DNA from 3 places in the Streptomyces sp. NPDC046860 genome. Region 2 is predicted to be linked to each of the others. Evidence: riboswitches for the same ligand, from Rfam matches in the RefSeq annotation. Region 2 holds a riboswitch; each other region holds the start of a gene.
The links. Region 2 has a riboswitch for thiamine pyrophosphate ahead of thiC (phosphomethylpyrimidine synthase ThiC). Riboswitches for the same ligand answer to the same signal wherever they lie in the genome.

Region 1 (5,301 bases), on a different contig from region 2:
ACCGTGGTGGCCCGGGTGGTGCCGCCCGCGCCGTAGGTGACGGAGACGAAGTCGGGTGCGACGGCCTCGACCCGGCGCAGCGCGTTCCACAGGTTCCGCTCGCCCTGCGGGGTTTTCGGCGCGTAGAACTCGAAGGAGAACGCCGTCTTGCCGGTGGCGAGGATGTCCCGGACGGTCCGGGCGCGATCAGTCCTGGTGGATGCGGTTCCAAGGGCCATACCCGCAGGTTAGCCACGGGTGGCCGGTGACCCAACCGGGCACCGGCGATTTGGCCGAATTGCCGGGCGCCTGTCCACCCCTTGGGACGCGGACGGGGCCGAAGAGCCGCTCAGACCTCGCGCAGCCGCTTGGCGAACTCGGCCGCGGCGGCACCCGGGTCGTCGGCCTCGGTGAGCGCGCGGACCACGACGACCCGGCGGGCGCCCGCGTCGAGCACCTGGCCGAGGTTGGCCAGGTCGATCCCGCCGATGGCGAACCAGGGGCGCTCGGTACCGAGACCGGCGGTGTACCGGACCAGGCCGAGGCCGGGGGCGTGGCGGCCGGGCTTGGTGGGGGTGGGCCAGCAGGGGCCGGTGCAGAAGTAGTCCACGCCGTCCTGGACGGCGGCCGCCGCGGCCTCCGCCTCGGAGTGCGTGGAGCGGCCGATCAGCACCTTCTCGCCGAGGATCGCGCGGGCGGCGGGTACCGGCAGATCGCCCTGGCCGAGGTGGAGCACACCGGCTCCGGCGGCGTGGGCGACGTCGGCCCGGTCGTTGACCGCGAGCAGCTTGCCGTGCCGCGCGCAGGCGTCGGCGAGGATCTCCAGGTGGGCGAGCTCCTCGGCGGCCTCCATGCCCTTGTCGCGCAGCTGGACGATGTCCACACCGCCGGCCAGGACCGCGTCCAGGAACTCGGCGAGGTCGCCCTGCCGCCTGCGGGCGTCCGTGCAGAGGTAGAGCCGGGCGTCGGCGAGGCGGGCGGTGTCGGGCATGCGGTACTTCCCCCGGTGTTCGGCGTGGATGTGCGGTGCGGGCGGACGGCGCCCGGCATGGGCCGGTGCGCCGTCCTCACGTGTGCCGGGTCAGCCGGCCAGCGCCTGGGCGCGGCGCTTCACCTCCGTGCCGCGGTTCTCGCTGAGGGCCTGCGCGGGGGTGCCGGGCAGGGAGGAGTCGGGGGTGAAGAGCCATTCGATCATCTCTTCGTCCGTGAACCCGTTGTCCCGCAGGAGCGTCAGGGTTCCGGTGAGGCCCTTGACGACCTTGTCCTCGTCGATGAAGGCGGCGGGGACGTGCAGCGCCCGGTTCTCACCGCGGCGTACGGCGATGACTTGGCCCTCCTTGACCAGCTGCCGTACACGCGTCACCTCGACGTCGAGCATTTCGGCGATGTCGGGCAGGGTGAGCCAGGCGGGGACAAGAGCGTCGATCTTGGTGTCAATCTCGGTCACGAGTCCTAGCCTGCCATCCCCCACCGACAGCCGGTAGTCGGGCCGCTCCGCGGCGGCTAGTCGATGACAGCCTGCTTCAGCGGCAGCGCGGGGTCGGTCAGGGCCTCGGCGTCCATCCGGCGGCCCCCCTCGATGAGCCGTCTGCCCTGGGCGAGGTCGCGCGGGCGGCCCACCGCGAGGAGGGCGACCAGGCGGTCCTCGCGCAGCCAGCACACGGTCCAGGCGGGGTCGGCCGGGTCGCCGCGCCACACCGTGCGGTCGGCCGCCGCGTGGTGACCCACGTACTGGACGAACCGCCCGAACTGCTCGGACCAGAAGTACGGCACCGGGTCGTAGGGGGCCGCCTCCGCGCCCAGGATGTCCGCGGCGACCGTGCGGGGGCCCTGCAGGGCGTTGTCCCAGTGGTGGACGAGCAGCCGCTCGGCGTAGCGGGCGGAGGGGAAGGAGGCGCAGTCCCCGACCGCGTACACGTCCTTCGCGGAGGTGTGCAGCCGGTCGTCGGCCAGGACCTCGCCCAGGTCGCCGAGGGCGATGCCGGAACCGGCCAGCCAGCCGGTGGCGGGGCGGGCGCCGATGCCGACGACGACGGCGCCCGACGGCAGCCGCGTGCCGTCGTCCAGCACCACCGCGCCGGGCTCGACGGCCGCCACCCGCACGCCGGTGCGCAGGGTGACGCCGGCGTCGGCGTACCAGGCGGCCATCGGGGCGGCGACCTCGGCGGGCAGGGCGCCGGCCAGCGGGCGGCCGGCGGCCTCGACGACGGTCACCGCGCAGCCCGCCTCGCGCGCGGCGGTGGCGAACTCGGCGCCGATCCAGCCCGCGCCGACGACCACCACGTCGTGCTGCCGGGCGAGCACCGGGCGCAGCCGTTCGGCGTCGTCCAGGGTGCGCAGCAGGTGCACACCGGGTGTCTCGTCGGTGCCGGGCAGCCGCATCGGTTCGGCGCCGGTGGCCAGCACCAGCACGTCGTACGGGACGGGGCCCGCGGCGGTGTCCAGTTCGTGGTCGGCGGGGCGCACGCCGAGCGCCTCGCAGCCGAGCCGGAGGTCGATGTCGAGCGAGGCGAAGTCCACGTCGAAGGCGGAGCCCTCGGCGGCGCCGAGGAGGATCGCCTTGGACAGCGGGGGCCGGTCGTAGGGCTGGTGCGGCTCGGCGCCGATCAGCGTGACGGGCCCGGTGAAGCCCTGTTCGCGCAGGGCGACCGCGGTCTGCACCCCGGCCATGCCCGCGCCGACGACGACCACGCGCCGTTCCCGTGCCGTGCCCTCCTGGGGCGTCTGCTCGCTCACTCGAGTCACCTTAAGTCCGTGACGGCCCGTCAGGCAGTGCGGGTGCCCGCGATCTCCTCGACCACGCTGGTCCCGGCGCCGGGGCCGGACTCCCACTCCCACGCCTCCTCCAGCCGCAGCCGCCCGTCGGGCAGTGCCACCACCGTGGAGAGGCAGTGCCCGGAGGCTGTGGTGCCGTCGTGCCCCAGCTGCACGTACCGGAAGTCCAGCCGGTCCCCGGCGCGGGTGCCGACGAGGTGGCCGCGCGCGATGTCACCGCCCGCGTACTCGGCCCAGATCCGCCCGTCCCGCTCGTGGTAGTCGAACCGGGTGCCGGTGCCCACCTGGCCGGGCGCCTGGTCCGCCACGGGGGCGAGGGTGAGTCCGTCGAGCGAGCGGGGCATGGGTCGGCTCCCTTATGGCTGAGCTGGGCGGGCGGCTAGGCTGGCCACCGTAACTGCACTCGCGGGAGCCTGGACGCACCGGGCTGAGAGGGAGGCTGGCGGCCTCCGACCGTACGAACCTGATCCGGGTCATGCCGGCGAAGGGAGGGGCGAGACGCCCATGCCGTCACGTACGTCCGAACCGTCCGGTGCGCCGGACGTCCTGGTCATCGGGGGCGGGATCATCGGCCTGGTCACCGCCTGGCGCGCGGCCGGGCGGGGGCTGGCCGTCGCCGTCGTGGACCCCGAGCCCGGCGGCGGGGCCGCGCTGGTCGCGGCCGGGATGCTGGCCGCCGTCACCGAGCTGCACCACGGCGAGGAGGGGCTGCTCGCGCTGAACCTGGCCTCCGCCCGCCGCTATCCCGGCTTCGCCGCCGAGCTGGCCGAGGCCACCGGCCACGACCTGGGCCACCGCCGCTCGGGCACCCTCGCGGTCGCCTTCGACACCGACGACCGCGCCCAGCTCCGTGAGGTGCACGAACTCCAGCTCCGCTGCGGGCTGGACTCCGAGTGGCTGTCCGGGCGGGAGTGCCGGCGCCTGGAGCCGATGCTGGCGCCCGGTGTGCGCGGTGGGCTGCGGGCCGACGGGGACCACCAGATCGACCCCCGGCGGCTGGCGGCCGCGCTGCTCGCCGCCTGCGAGCGGGCCGGGGTGGCCTTCCACCGCACCCGGGCCGCCCGGCTGGACGTGTCCGGCGACCGGGCCACCGGGGTCACCACGGCGGACGGCACCTCGCTGGGCGCCGGGCAGGTGGTGCTGGCGGGCGGCTGCCTGAGCGGCCGGCTGGAGGGGGTGCCCGAGGCGTTCGTGCCTCCGGTGCGCCCGGTGAAGGGGCAGGTGCTGCGGCTCACCGTGCCGCCCCGGTACCGGCCGTTCCTGAGCCGCACCGTGCGGGCCGTGGTGCGCGGCGGGCCGGTGTACCTGGTGCCGCGCGAGAACGGCGAGCTGGTGGTCGGCGCGACCAGCGAGGAGCAGGGCTTCGACACCACGGTGACGGCGGGCGGGGTGTACGAGCTGCTGCGCGACGCCCATGAGCTGGTGCCCGGCATCACCGAGCTGCCGCTCACCGAGACCCTGGCCGGACTGCGCCCCGGCTCCCCCGACAACGCCCCGATGCTCGGCCCCACGGGCCTCGACGGCCTGCTGCTGGCCACCGGGCACCACCGCAACGGCGTGCTGCTCACGCCCGTCACCGGGGACGTCATGGCGGACGTCCTGTGCGGCGCGGGGGTGCCCGAGGTGGCCCGCCCGTTCTCGCCGCGCCGTTTCGCCGCCCCCTCCCCGAACCTGGAGCACTCCGCATGAACATCTCCGTCAACGGCGAGCGCCGCGAGGTGGCGCCCGGCACCGCCCTGGACGCCGTCGTACGCGTCCTGACCCCCGCGCCCTCCGGGGTGGCCGCCGCCGTCAACGAGACCGTCGTCCCGCGCACCCGGTGGGCCGAGACCGGCCTCGCCGAGGGCGACCGGGTCGAGGTCCTCACCGCCGTGCAGGGAGGCTGACGATGACCGGCGAACCCCTGGTCCTCGGCGACCTGACCCTGGACTCCCGGCTGATCATGGGCACCGGCGGGGCGCCCAGCCTGGCCGTGCTGGAGCGCTCGCTGATCGCGTCCGGGACCGGACTGACCACGGTGGCGATGCGCCGGGTCGACCCCGGCGCGCACGGCTCGGTGCTGTCGGTGCTGGAGAGGCTCGGCATCCGTGTGCTGCCCAACACCGCGGGCTGCTTCACCGCCGGTGAGGCGGTGCTGACCGCCCGGCTGGCCCGCGAGGCGCTCGGGACCCCTCTGGTGAAGCTGGAGGTGGTGGCCGACGAGCGGACGCTGCTGCCGGACCCGGTGGAGACGCTGGACGCGGCCGAGACACTGGTCGACGACGGCTTCACCGTGCTGCCGTACACCAACGACGACCCGGTGCTGGCCAGGAGGCTCCAGGACGTGGGCTGCGCGGCCGTGATGCCGCTGGGCTCCCCGATCGGCTCCGGGCTCGGCATCCGCAACCCGCACAACTTCGAGCTGATCGTGGAGCAGTCCCACGTGCCGGTGATCCTGGACGCCGGGGCGGGCACGGCGTCCGACGTGGCGCTGGCGATGGAACTGGGGTGCGCGGGTGTGATGCTCGCCTCGGCCGTCACCCGGGCGCAGGACCCCGAGACGATGGC
Region 2 (5,301 bases):
TGGGCCGCATCCTGGCGGAGGAGCAGAGCGCGGGCTGAACCGGCAGGGGCGAAACGGCGCCGAGCGCCCACCGGGGCTCCGCGGACCTTTGAAGAAACGCTTCTGCAAGCCTTCCGCACGCCTGCTGCGAGCCTTCTTGCAAGCCTTCGGGGCCCGAGGACCCCGAAGGCACCTCTCAGCGCTTCCGGCGCCGTCCCCTGCCGCCCGGGGCCGCGACGGGCCGGTCGCCCGCGGGAGCCGCCGTACCGGGTGCGGGGCGGTCGGCCGAGACGACCAGGGCGGCGAGCGCGGTGGTGACCGGCACCGCGGCGACCAGACCGATCGAGCCGACCAGCGTGCGCACGATCTCCTCCGCCACCAGCTCGCTGGTGGCCACCGTGCCCACGCCGCTCTGCGCGATGGAGAACAGCAGCAGCAGGGGCAGCGCGGCGCCCGCGTAGGCGAGGACGAGGGTGTTGACGACGGAGGCGATGTGGTCGCGGCCGATGCGGATGCCCGCGCGGTACAGCGCGCGCCAGCCCATCGAGGGGTTGGCCTCGTGCAGCTCCCACACGGCCGAGGTCTGGGTGACCGTCACGTCGTCCAGCACACCCAGCGAGCCGATGATGACGCCCGCGAGCAGCAGGCCGCTCATGTCGATCGACGGGTAGAGACCGTGGATCAGGCCGGTGCTGTCGTCCGTGTTGCCGGTCAGCGCCGCCCAGCCGATGAACAGCGAGCCGAGGACGCCGATCAGCAGCAGTGAGACCAGTGTGCCGAGCACCGCGACGGAGGTCCGTGCGGAGAGGCCATGGCACATGTAGAGCGCGATGAGCATGATCGCGCTCGACCCGACCACCGCCACGAGCAGCGGGTTCGAGCCCTGCAGCACCGCGGGCAGGATGAACAGGGTCAGCACCAGGAAGCTGACGGCCAACGCCACCAGCGCCATCACCCCGCGCAGCCGGCCCACCACCACGACGGCGATCGCGAAGATCCCGGCGAGCAGCGCCATGGGGAACTTCCGGTCCAGGTCGGTGACCGCGTACTGGAGGTCCTTCGGCGCCGTGGGCTCGTAGGCGACCACGACCTTGTCGCCCTGGGCCAACTGCCGTGTCTGGTCCGGCTGCACCAGCTCGGTGAAGGTGCGGCCCCGGTCCTTGCCGGTGTCGACCCGGACCGTCGCCTTCTTGCAGGGACCCTTGTCGTCCTGGGGAGCCGCGCCCGCGCCCGAGGGGTCACCGGCCGGCGCTCCCTGGCCGCCGCCCGCCTTGCAGCTCACCGAGGTCACCTGGGTGACCGTGGCCTGCTGCGTCTGGCGATCGAAGCCGACCCCGGTGCGCTGGTGCGGCGGAGCCCCGCCGGGCCAGAGGGCCACCAGGCCCACGACGACGGCCACGCTGAACGGGATCAGGATCGCCGCGATCACCTTGCGCAGATGCTTGGAGACCGGCGCGGCGGGGCCGTGGCTGTGACTGTGCGAGTGGCCGTGCCCATGGCCGTGTCCGCCCCCGGAGCCGTGCTCGCCCCCGTCGCCGCGGCCCGGTCCGGAGCCGGGCCGGTGGGGTGGGCCGGGAGGCGGGTAGGGAGGCTGCTGTGTCGTGGTCACCGCCCGATCATCGCAAGAACACGGGAGGCCCACTGTTCATCCCGTCACACAGGGCGCTAGCGTGGGAGGCACCTTTGCACACGCGGGAGCTCGGAGCACCGGGCTGAGAGGGCGCTGACCTCCGTCGTTGCGATGTTTCACGTGGAACGTGGTTCGACGGGAACATCTGCGGACGGGAATCGCTGCGTCGACCGCCGAACCTGTTACCGGGTAATGCCGGCGTAGGGAGTAGGTCTCATGACCGACAAGGACGCACGCACGCCTGCCTCCACGCGGAACGCGACGGACACGTCGCCGCGCGAGGAGGCCGGGAAGTCCATCGGCTGGCACAAGGCGTATGTCGAGGGCTCGCGCCCCGACCTGCGGGTGCCGGTCCGTCAGGTGCATCTCACCAACGGAGGGTCGGTCACGCTGTACGACACCTCCGGCCCGTACACCGATCCGGAAGCCGGCACCGATGTCCGCAGGGGGCTGTCCCCCCTGCGGGAGAACTGGATCGTCGCCCGCGGCGACACCGAGGAGTACGCGGGGCGCCCCGTCCGTCCCGAGGACGACGGGATCAAGCACACCTCGCCGCGCGGTGGACTGCGCAACCTGGACGCCGTCTTCCCCGGACGGCCCCGCCAGCCCCGGCGCGGGCGGGCGGGCCGGGCGGTCACCCAGCTCACGTACGCCCGCCAGGGCGAGATCACGCCCGAGATGGAGTTCGTGGCGCTGCGGGAGAACGTCTCTCCCGAGGTGGTCCGCGAGGAGATCGCGGCGGGCCGCGCGGTGCTGCCCGCCAATGTGAACCACCCGGAGATCGAGCCGATGATCATCGGTAAGCGTTTCCTGGTGAAGGTCAACGCCAACATCGGCAACTCCGCCGTCACCTCCTCGATCGAGGAGGAGGTGGAGAAGATGACCTGGGCCACCCGCTGGGGCGCCGACACGGTCATGGACCTCTCCACCGGCCGCAACATCCACACCACCCGCGAGTGGGTGCTGCGCAACTCCCCCGTCCCCATCGGTACGGTGCCGCTCTACCAGGCGCTGGAGAAGGTCGACGGCAAGGCCGAGGAGCTGACCTGGGAGATCTACAAGGACACGGTGATCGAGCAGGCCGAACAGGGCGTGGACTACATGACGGTGCACGCGGGTGTGCGGCTGCCGTACGTCCCGCTGACGGCGAACCGCAAGACCGGCATCGTCTCGCGCGGCGGCTCGATCATGGCCGCCTGGTGCCTGGCGCACCACAAGGAGTCGTTCCTGTACGAGAACTTCGAGGAACTCTGCGAGATCCTCGCCGCCTACGACGTCACCTACTCGCTCGGTGACGGCCTGCGGCCCGGTTCGATCGCGGACGCCAACGACGAGGCTCAGTTCGCGGAGTTGCGGACGCTCGGGGAACTCAACCGGATCGCCAGGCGCTTCGACGTACAGACGATGATCGAGGGCCCCGGGCACGTCCCGATGCACAAGATCAAGGAGAACATCGACCTCCAGCAGGAGATCTGCGACGAGGCACCGTTCTACACGCTCGGCCCGCTGACCACCGACGTCGCGCCCGCGTACGACCACATCACCTCGGGCATCGGCGCCGCGATGATCGCCTGGTGGGGCACGGCGATGCTCTGTTACGTCACGCCCAAGGAGCACCTGGGCCTGCCGAACCGGGACGACGTCAAGACCGGCGTCATCACCTACAAGATCGCCGCCCACGCGGCCGACCTCGCCAAGGGCCACCCCGGCGCCCAGGAGTGGGACGACGCGCTCTCGGACGCCCGCTTCGAGTTCCGGTGGGAGGACCAGTTCAACCTCGCCCTGGACCCGGACACGGCACGGGAGTTCCACGACGAGACGCTGCCGGCCGAGCCCGCCAAGACGGCCCACTTCTGCTCCATGTGCGGTCCGAAGTTCTGCAGTATGAAGATCTCGCAGGACATCCGGCGTGAACACGGCGGGGACCGGGCCGAGATCGAGGAGGGCATGGCCAGGAAGTCCCAGGAGTTCGCGGCCTCGGGCAACCGCGTCTATCTGCCGCTCGCGGACGAGCGGAACTAGTCGGGCTGGTGTTCCGGCCCCCCGAAGTCGGGGCTCGTGTAGTCGGGGCTGCTGAAGCGGGGGCGGTCGGTGGCCGCTCCGTCGTCCGGGCTGCTGAAGCCGGGGCGGCCGTAGCCCAGGCGTGGCATCCGGCTCGGGCCGGGGGCCGGCAGGGGCTGTGCGGCGGGGGCGCCGGGCTGGGAGAGGGCGTCGCGCAGGAAGGGCAGGATGCCGCGTTCGAGCAGGGCCTCCCGCCACTCCTCGCGCGCCCTCGCCACCGCCTCGCGCGCCTCCTCCTGGGCGGCGGCCTCGGCGGAGGAGCTGTTGCGCAGCGCGGTGAGCAGCAGCGCCACACCGGCGACGAGGATGGCCACCGCCGTCACGGCGCCGAAGACCCAGCCGACAGTGATCATGGTCCGGCCGAACGCCAGGCCGGGAGCGGTCACCTTGAGGAGATAGCCCACCAGCAGGAAGATCACCGCGGCCGTCCCCGCGAGGACGGGGGCCAGCACCGCGATCATCGCGCTGGCTCCCGCACCGGCGCCCTCGGCGGTCTCGCCCAGGGCGGCGGCGAGCCCCAGAGCGCCCGACCCCGGTTCCCCCGTACCGGACGAGTCACCGGACGCCTCGGTCTCCGCCGCCGGCCGGCGCAGTTCCTCGCGGGTCTTGACGTAGTGCTGGTACTCGGTGGCGGCGGCCGCCGTGATGAGGGCCGTGGCGTTGAGGGCCATCGTGCGCAGCTGTTCCGGGTTGAGCCGCTGTCCGACGGCGGACAGTTCCGGGTGGTCGGGTGCGGAGCGCAGCGCCTCATCGAGGAACCGCTCGAATTCGCGGCGGTCCTCGCTCAGCAGGTGCTGCGGAACGCTGTTCATGTGCATCCCCCGATGCTCCGTAGGGCTTGGGGCTCGCATGGCGGCGAGCCGTCGGGCAGAAACGGAGGGGAGCCTGCTACGGATAAGCCGATGGTAGAGCTGTCACACCGCACGGTGACAGGGGGTTGCGGGAAATTGCGACGAGGCTCCGTGCCTTCTCCGCACCGGTCCGGCCCGGTGCCGGGCGGCGCGGAGAACGGTCAGGATTACAGAGGCAGTTGCTGGACCAGTAGCTTTCCGGCCATGGTCACGCCGCCGTCCATGGCGATGGCGAGGCCGTCCGCGTACACGTGCGGTCCCTCGACGTTGGGGCCGCCGCTGTCCTCGCCCTCCTCCGAGCCGACCTGGCCCAGCAGATAGGGAATCGGGCTGTGGCCGTGAACGACACGGTCGCCGCCGTACGTATCGAGGAGGGAGCGCACGGCGTCGGCGCCGCCCTCGTCGCGGAAGGAGAAGCGCTTGGTGAACTTCCGGAACAGGTCCCACACCTCGTCCGCGTCGTTGCGGGTCAGCGCCTCGCGGACGGTGTCGTTGACGGCCTCGATCGAGTCGCCGTAGTCGAGGTAGGCGGTGGTGTCGGAGTGGAGCAGCAGATAGCCGTCGACCTCCTCGACCGCGTCGAGCCGGGCCATCCACTGCAGGTGGTGGTCCTGGAGGCGGTCCATGTCGGTCTTCTGGCCGCCGTTGAGCAGCCAGGCGGCCTGGAAGGTGGCGGTGCCCGCGCCGGAGTTGACCGGGGTGTCGCCGAAGCGCTTGGCGCCCAGCAGCAGCAGCTCGTGGTTGCCCATGAGGGCCTTGCAGTAACCGCCGGCCGCGGCG
Region 3 (5,301 bases), on a different contig from region 2:
CACCCCTGGTGCCGCTCGCGGTCGGCGGTGCGGCGATGGTGGTCGCGGGGTACGCGCGCGGCGCCGAGGGCGCCTGGGTCGCCATGGCGCTCACCGCGCTCGCGGTCCTGGTCTGGCGGATGACCCAGCCGCCGGACGGCTATCTGAAGGACGTCACGGCGGGGGTCTTCGCCGCGTTCTACGTCCCGTTCCTGGCGACGTTCGTGGCGATGATGCTCACCGCCGACGACGGCGCCTGGCGGGTGCTGACGTTCCTGCTCCTCACCGTGGTCAGCGACACCGGCGCCTACGCGGTCGGCTGGCGTTTCGGCAAGCACAAGCTCGCTCCGCGCATCAGCCCCGGCAAGACCCGCGAGGGCCTCATGGGCGCGGTGGCGTTCGCCATGGTCGCGGGCGCGCTGTGCATGCAGTTCCTCATCGACGACGGCGCCTGGTGGCAGGGCCTGATCCTGGGCTTCGCGGTGGCGGTCAGCGCCACGCTGGGCGACCTCGGCGAGTCCATGATCAAGCGCGACCTGGGCATCAAGGACATGGGCACCCTCCTCCCCGGCCACGGAGGAATCATGGACCGCCTGGACTCCCTCCTGCCGACGGCCCCGGTGGTGTGGCTGCTGCTGGTGGCGTTCGTGGGGTCCTGAACCCCGCCGCACGGTCCTCGGGCCCCGCTCTCCGTCATGGAGGGCGGGGTCCGTTCGTATCTGAGGCGGCGCCTCGTATCTGAGGCGGCGCCCGAGTCACGGTGACCCCCGCGAGCCCCGGTGCCAACACCGAGGTGCCCTGCGATCGGACGATCGTGCGGCAGCGGATCACGGCGTCCGGGCGGGTACGCATCGACGCCGATGCGGCTGAAGGCTCCACGGGTGTCATCGCCTGGCAGATCGACGTCCCGTGACCGGGTGCTGCCAGGTGGTCGACGCCCTCGGTGATGCGGCGCCTCTGGGGCACGAGCGCGCGGACCAGGCCACCCAAGTCGATCTGCGACACTGGTACCACCATGCCCAAGCCCGGAGAACTCACTTTCGTCGCCCCCCGCGGAGCCAAGAAGCCGCCGCGGCATCTCGCTGATCTTTCGCCTGCCGAGCGGAAGGACGCCGTCGCCGAGGCGGGGGAGAAGCCGTTTCGTGCCAAGCAGCTCTCGCAGCACTACTTCGCGCGGTACGCGCACGACCCCGAGCAGTGGACGGACATCCCGGCCGGCTCGCGGGAGAAGCTGCGGGAGGCGCTGTTCCCGGAGCTGATGTCGGTGGTCCGGCATCTGGCCACGGACCAGGGCACCACCCGTAAGACGCTGTGGCGGCTGTTCGACGGCACGCTGGTCGAGTCGGTGCTGATGCGGTACCCGGACCGGGTCACCATGTGCATCAGCAGCCAGGCCGGGTGCGGGATGAACTGCCCGTTCTGCGCGACCGGGCAGGCGGGGCTGGACCGGAACCTGTCCACCGCCGAGATCGTGCACCAGATCGTGGACGGCATGCGGGCGCTGAGGGACGGCGAGGTGCCCGGCGGGCCCGCGCGGCTCTCCAACATCGTCTTCATGGGCATGGGCGAGCCGCTCGCCAACTACAAGCGGGTCGTGGGGGCCATCCGGGCGCTCACCGACCCCGCCCCGGACGGCCTCGGGCTGTCCCAGCGCGGCATCACCGTCTCGACGGTCGGTCTCGTGCCCGCGATCCACCGTTTCGCCGACGAGGGCTTCAAGTGCCGTCTGGCGATCTCCCTGCACGCCCCCGACGACGAACTGCGCGACACCCTCGTCCCCGTGAACACGCGGTGGAAGGTGCGCGAGGTGCTGGACGCCGGGTTCGAGTACGCGGAGAAGTCCGGGCGCCGGCTGTCCATCGAGTACGCGCTGATCCGGGACATCAACGACCAGGCCTGGCGCGGCGACCGGCTCGGCCGGATGCTCAAGGGCCGGCCGGTGCACGTCAACCTCATCCCGCTCAACCCCACCCCCGGCTCCAAGTGGACCGCCTCCCGTCCCGAGGACGAGAAGGCGTTCGTGGAGGCCATCGCCTCGCACGGCGTGCCGGTGACCGTCCGCGACACCCGCGGTCAGGAGATCGACGGGGCGTGTGGTCAGCTCGCGGCCACCGAGCGGTAACCTGGGCCGGTCAGCACAACTTCATACGGTCATACATCTGCATATTCCGACAGGGGAGCGCCACAGCGCTGAGAGTGCGGCAACCAGGCCGCAGACCCTCTGAACCTCGCCCAGGTCATTCTGGGTAGGAAGTTCGGTCATCACTCAAGCTGTTGTGCCCTGCCCGGCCTCCCGCGCGGAGACCGGGCAGGGCCGCGTCTCTTCCTGGCCCACCCCAGGAGGACCATCAGTGCACACCAAGACCTTCGTGGCCGCGGCGGCGGGCCTCGGCCTGCTCACGCTCTCCGCGTGCGGGTCGACCGGCACCGAGGGGGCCGCGGACACCAAGACCGTGACCCTCGTCAGCCACGACTCGTGGGCCGCGTCCAAGAACGTGATCGCGGACTTCGAGAAGCGTTCCGGCTACAAGGTGCGCGTCCTGAAGGACGGCGACGCCGGCCAGGCCGTCAACAAGGCGGTCCTCACCAAGGACAACCCGCAGGGAGACGTCTTCTTCGGCGTCGACAACACCCTGCTCTCCCGCGCCCTCGACAACGGCCTCTTCCAGCCGTACGCGGCCAAGGGCCTCGACCAGGCCGACCCCGCCTTCCAGCTCGACCGCGCCAAGCACCGGGTCACGCCGGTCGACCACGGCGACGTCTGCGTCAACTACGACAAGGCGTACTTCACCGAGCACAAGCTGAAGCCGCCGCACACCTTCGCCGACCTCGCCGACCCGAAGTACAGGAACCTCCTGGTCACCGAGAACGCCGCCACCTCCTCGCCCGGCCTGGGCTTCCTGCTCGGCAGTGCCGCGCGGTACGGCGACAAGGGCTGGGAGGCGTACTGGAAGAGGCTCAAGGCCAACGGCGTCAAGGTCGTCGACGGCTGGGAGCAGGCGTACTACCAGGAGTTCTCCGGCTCCTCCGAGGGCAGGAAGGCGGGCGGTGACCGGCCGCTGGTCGTCTCGTACGCCTCCTCGCCGCCCGCCGAGGTGATCTACGCCAAGAAGAAGCCGGCGACCGCCCCCACCGGCGTCGCCCAGGGCACCTGCTTCCGGCAGGTCGAGTTCGCCGGGCTGCTGAAGAACGCGAAGAACGCCGAGGGCGGCAAGGCGTTCATCGACTTCCTGCTCACCAGGGAGTTCCAGCAGGACATGCCGATGAACATGTTCGTGTACCCGGTGATCAAGGACGCCGAGGTCCCCGCCGAGTTCACCGAGTACGGGCCCGCCGCCGAGGACCCGGCCGTCATGGCGCCCGGCAGGATCGCCGCCAACCGCGACCAGTGGGTCAGCTCGTGGACGTCGCTCGTACTGAAGTAGCCGGGGCGGCCGGACGGCGTGGCCGCCGGAGCGCGGCGCGGCTGGGGCTCATGGCCCTGCCCGCCGCGTTCTTCGCCCTGTTCTTCGCCTGGCCCGTCGCCGCGATCACGGCGCGCGGGCTCAAGACGGACGGCACCTGGCACCTCGGGCGGTTCGCCGAGGTGCTGGGCCGCTCCGACATCCGGCACGTGCTGTGGTTCACCACCTGGCAGGCGGTCGCCTCCACCGCGCTCACCCTGCTGATCGCGCTGCCCGCCGCCTACGTCTTCGCCCGGCTGGAGTTCCCCGGCAAACAGGTGCTGCGGGCCGTGGTCACCGTGCCGTTCGTCCTGCCCACGGTGGTCGTCGGCACCGCGTTCCTCGCCCTGGTCGGCCACGGCGGACTGCTGGACGAGCTGTGGGGCCTGCGCCTGGACACCACGGTGTGGGCGATCCTGCTGGCGCACGTCTTCTTCAACTACGCCGTCGTCGTCCGTACCGTCGGCGGGCTCTGGGGGCAGCTCGACCCCCGGCAGGAGGAGGCCGCCCGGATGCTCGGCGCGTCCCCGCTGCGCGCCTGGCGGCAGGTCACCCTGCCCGCGCTGGCGCCCGCCGTGGCCGCCGCCGCGCTGATGGTGTTCCTGTTCACCTTCACCTCCTTCGGCGTGGTCCAGATCCTCGGCGGACCCACCTTCTCCACCCTGGAGGTGGAGATCTACCGCCAGACCTCCGAGGTCTTCGACCTCACCACGGCCGCCGTCCTCACCCTGGTGCAGTTCGCCGCGGTCGGCGCGATCCTCGCCGTGCACGCCTGGACCGTGCGCCGGCGCGAGACCGCGCTGCGCCTGGTCGACGCCTCGGTCACCGCGCGCCGTCCGCGCGGCGCCGGACAGCGGGCGCTGCTCGGCGGGGTGCTCGCCACCGTCGCGGTGCTGCTGGTGCTGCCGCTCGCCGTGCTGGTGCGCCGCTCGCTGGACGCCCCGGACCTCGGCTACTACCGGGCGCTCACCGACGCCGACGGCGGTACGTTCCTGGTGGCGCCGCTGCACGCGGTGTGGACCTCGCTGGAGTACGCGGCCGCCGCCACCGGCATCGCGCTGGCCGTCGGCGGGCTCGCCGCCGCCGCGCTGGCCCGCCGGGACGCGGGACGGCTGGTGCGCGGGTTCGACGCGCTCCTGATGCTGCCGCTCGGCGTCTCCGCCGTGACCGTCGGCTTCGGGTTCCTGATCGCGCTGGACGAACCGCCGCTGGACCTGCGCCAGTCCTGGCTGCTGGTCCCGCTCGCCCAGGCGCTGGTCGGCGCACCCTTCGTCGTCCGGACCATGCTGCCGGTGCTGCGGGCGGTGGACACCCGGCTCAGGGAGGCGGCCGCCGTGCTCGGGGCCTCGCCCTGGCGGGTGTGGCGGGAGGTCGATCTTCCGTTGGTGCGGCGGGCGTTGCTGGTCGCCGCCGGGTTCGCGTTCGCCGTGTCGCTCGGCGAGTTCGGGGCCACCGTGTTCATCGCCCGCCCCGACGACCCGACGCTCCCGGTGGCGGTGGCCCGGCTGCTGAGCCGGCCGGGAGAGCTGAACTACGGCCAGGCGATGGCCCTTTCCACGATTCTGATGGTGGTCTGCGCGGCCGCGCTGCTCCTGCTGGAGCGGCTGCGCACCGACCGGACGGGGGAGTTCTGATGCTGCTGCGCCTTACGGAGGCGACGGTCCGTCTCGGCGGGCGGCCCGTGCTGGACGCGGTCGACCTCGATGTCGCCGAGCACGAGGTGGTGTGCGTGCTCGGGCCGAGCGGGAGCGGCAAGTCGACCCTGCTGCGCGGCGTGGCCGGGCTGCAGCCGCTGGACTCGGGCCGGGTGTCGCTCGACGGCCGCGACCAGCGGGGCGTGGCCGCGCACCGGCGCGGGGTCGGGCTGATGTTCCAGGAC

Region 1: linked by a shared signal. The riboswitch ahead of thiO (glycine oxidase ThiO) and the one ahead of thiC (phosphomethylpyrimidine synthase ThiC) in region 2 are both predicted to bind thiamine pyrophosphate.
Region 3: linked by a shared signal. The riboswitch ahead of ABZ898_RS03160 (thiamine ABC transporter substrate-binding protein) and the one ahead of thiC (phosphomethylpyrimidine synthase ThiC) in region 2 are both predicted to bind thiamine pyrophosphate.

Annotation. Positions count from the first base shown of each region.
Region 1 covers NZ_JBEYXQ010000005.1:166,379-171,679, forward strand. Annotated here, with positions in the region: gene metF (methylenetetrahydrofolate reductase [NAD(P)H]) at 1-218, opposite strand, end outside; gene thiE (thiamine phosphate synthase) at 329-970, opposite strand; gene ABZ898_RS09960 (Rv2175c family DNA-binding protein) at 1,061-1,426, opposite strand; gene ABZ898_RS09965 (FAD-dependent oxidoreductase) at 1,483-2,715, opposite strand; gene ABZ898_RS09970 (hypothetical protein) at 2,745-3,098, opposite strand; TPP riboswitch at 3,150-3,262, shown strand; gene thiO (glycine oxidase ThiO) at 3,259-4,443, shown strand; gene thiS (sulfur carrier protein ThiS) at 4,440-4,640, shown strand; partial or broken gene ABZ898_RS09985 (thiazole synthase) at 4,643-5,301, shown strand, end outside.
Region 2 covers NZ_JBEYXQ010000007.1:148,127-153,427, forward strand. Annotated here, with positions in the region: gene ABZ898_RS12940 (SsgA family sporulation/cell division regulator) at 1-38, shown strand, start outside; gene ABZ898_RS12945 (YibE/F family protein) at 176-1,588, opposite strand; TPP riboswitch at 1,661-1,833, shown strand; gene thiC (phosphomethylpyrimidine synthase ThiC) at 1,826-3,631, shown strand; gene ABZ898_RS12955 (hypothetical protein) at 3,628-4,488, opposite strand; gene ABZ898_RS12960 (metallophosphoesterase) at 4,689-5,301, opposite strand, start outside.
Region 3 covers NZ_JBEYXQ010000001.1:705,002-710,302, forward strand. Annotated here, with positions in the region: gene ABZ898_RS03145 (phosphatidate cytidylyltransferase) at 1-638, shown strand, start outside; gene ABZ898_RS03150 (hypothetical protein) at 740-892, shown strand; gene rlmN (23S rRNA (adenine(2503)-C(2))-methyltransferase RlmN) at 995-2,101, shown strand; TPP riboswitch at 2,143-2,250, shown strand; gene ABZ898_RS03160 (thiamine ABC transporter substrate-binding protein) at 2,331-3,404, shown strand; gene ABZ898_RS03165 (iron ABC transporter permease) at 3,455-5,056, shown strand; gene ABZ898_RS03170 (ABC transporter ATP-binding protein) at 5,056-5,301, shown strand, end outside.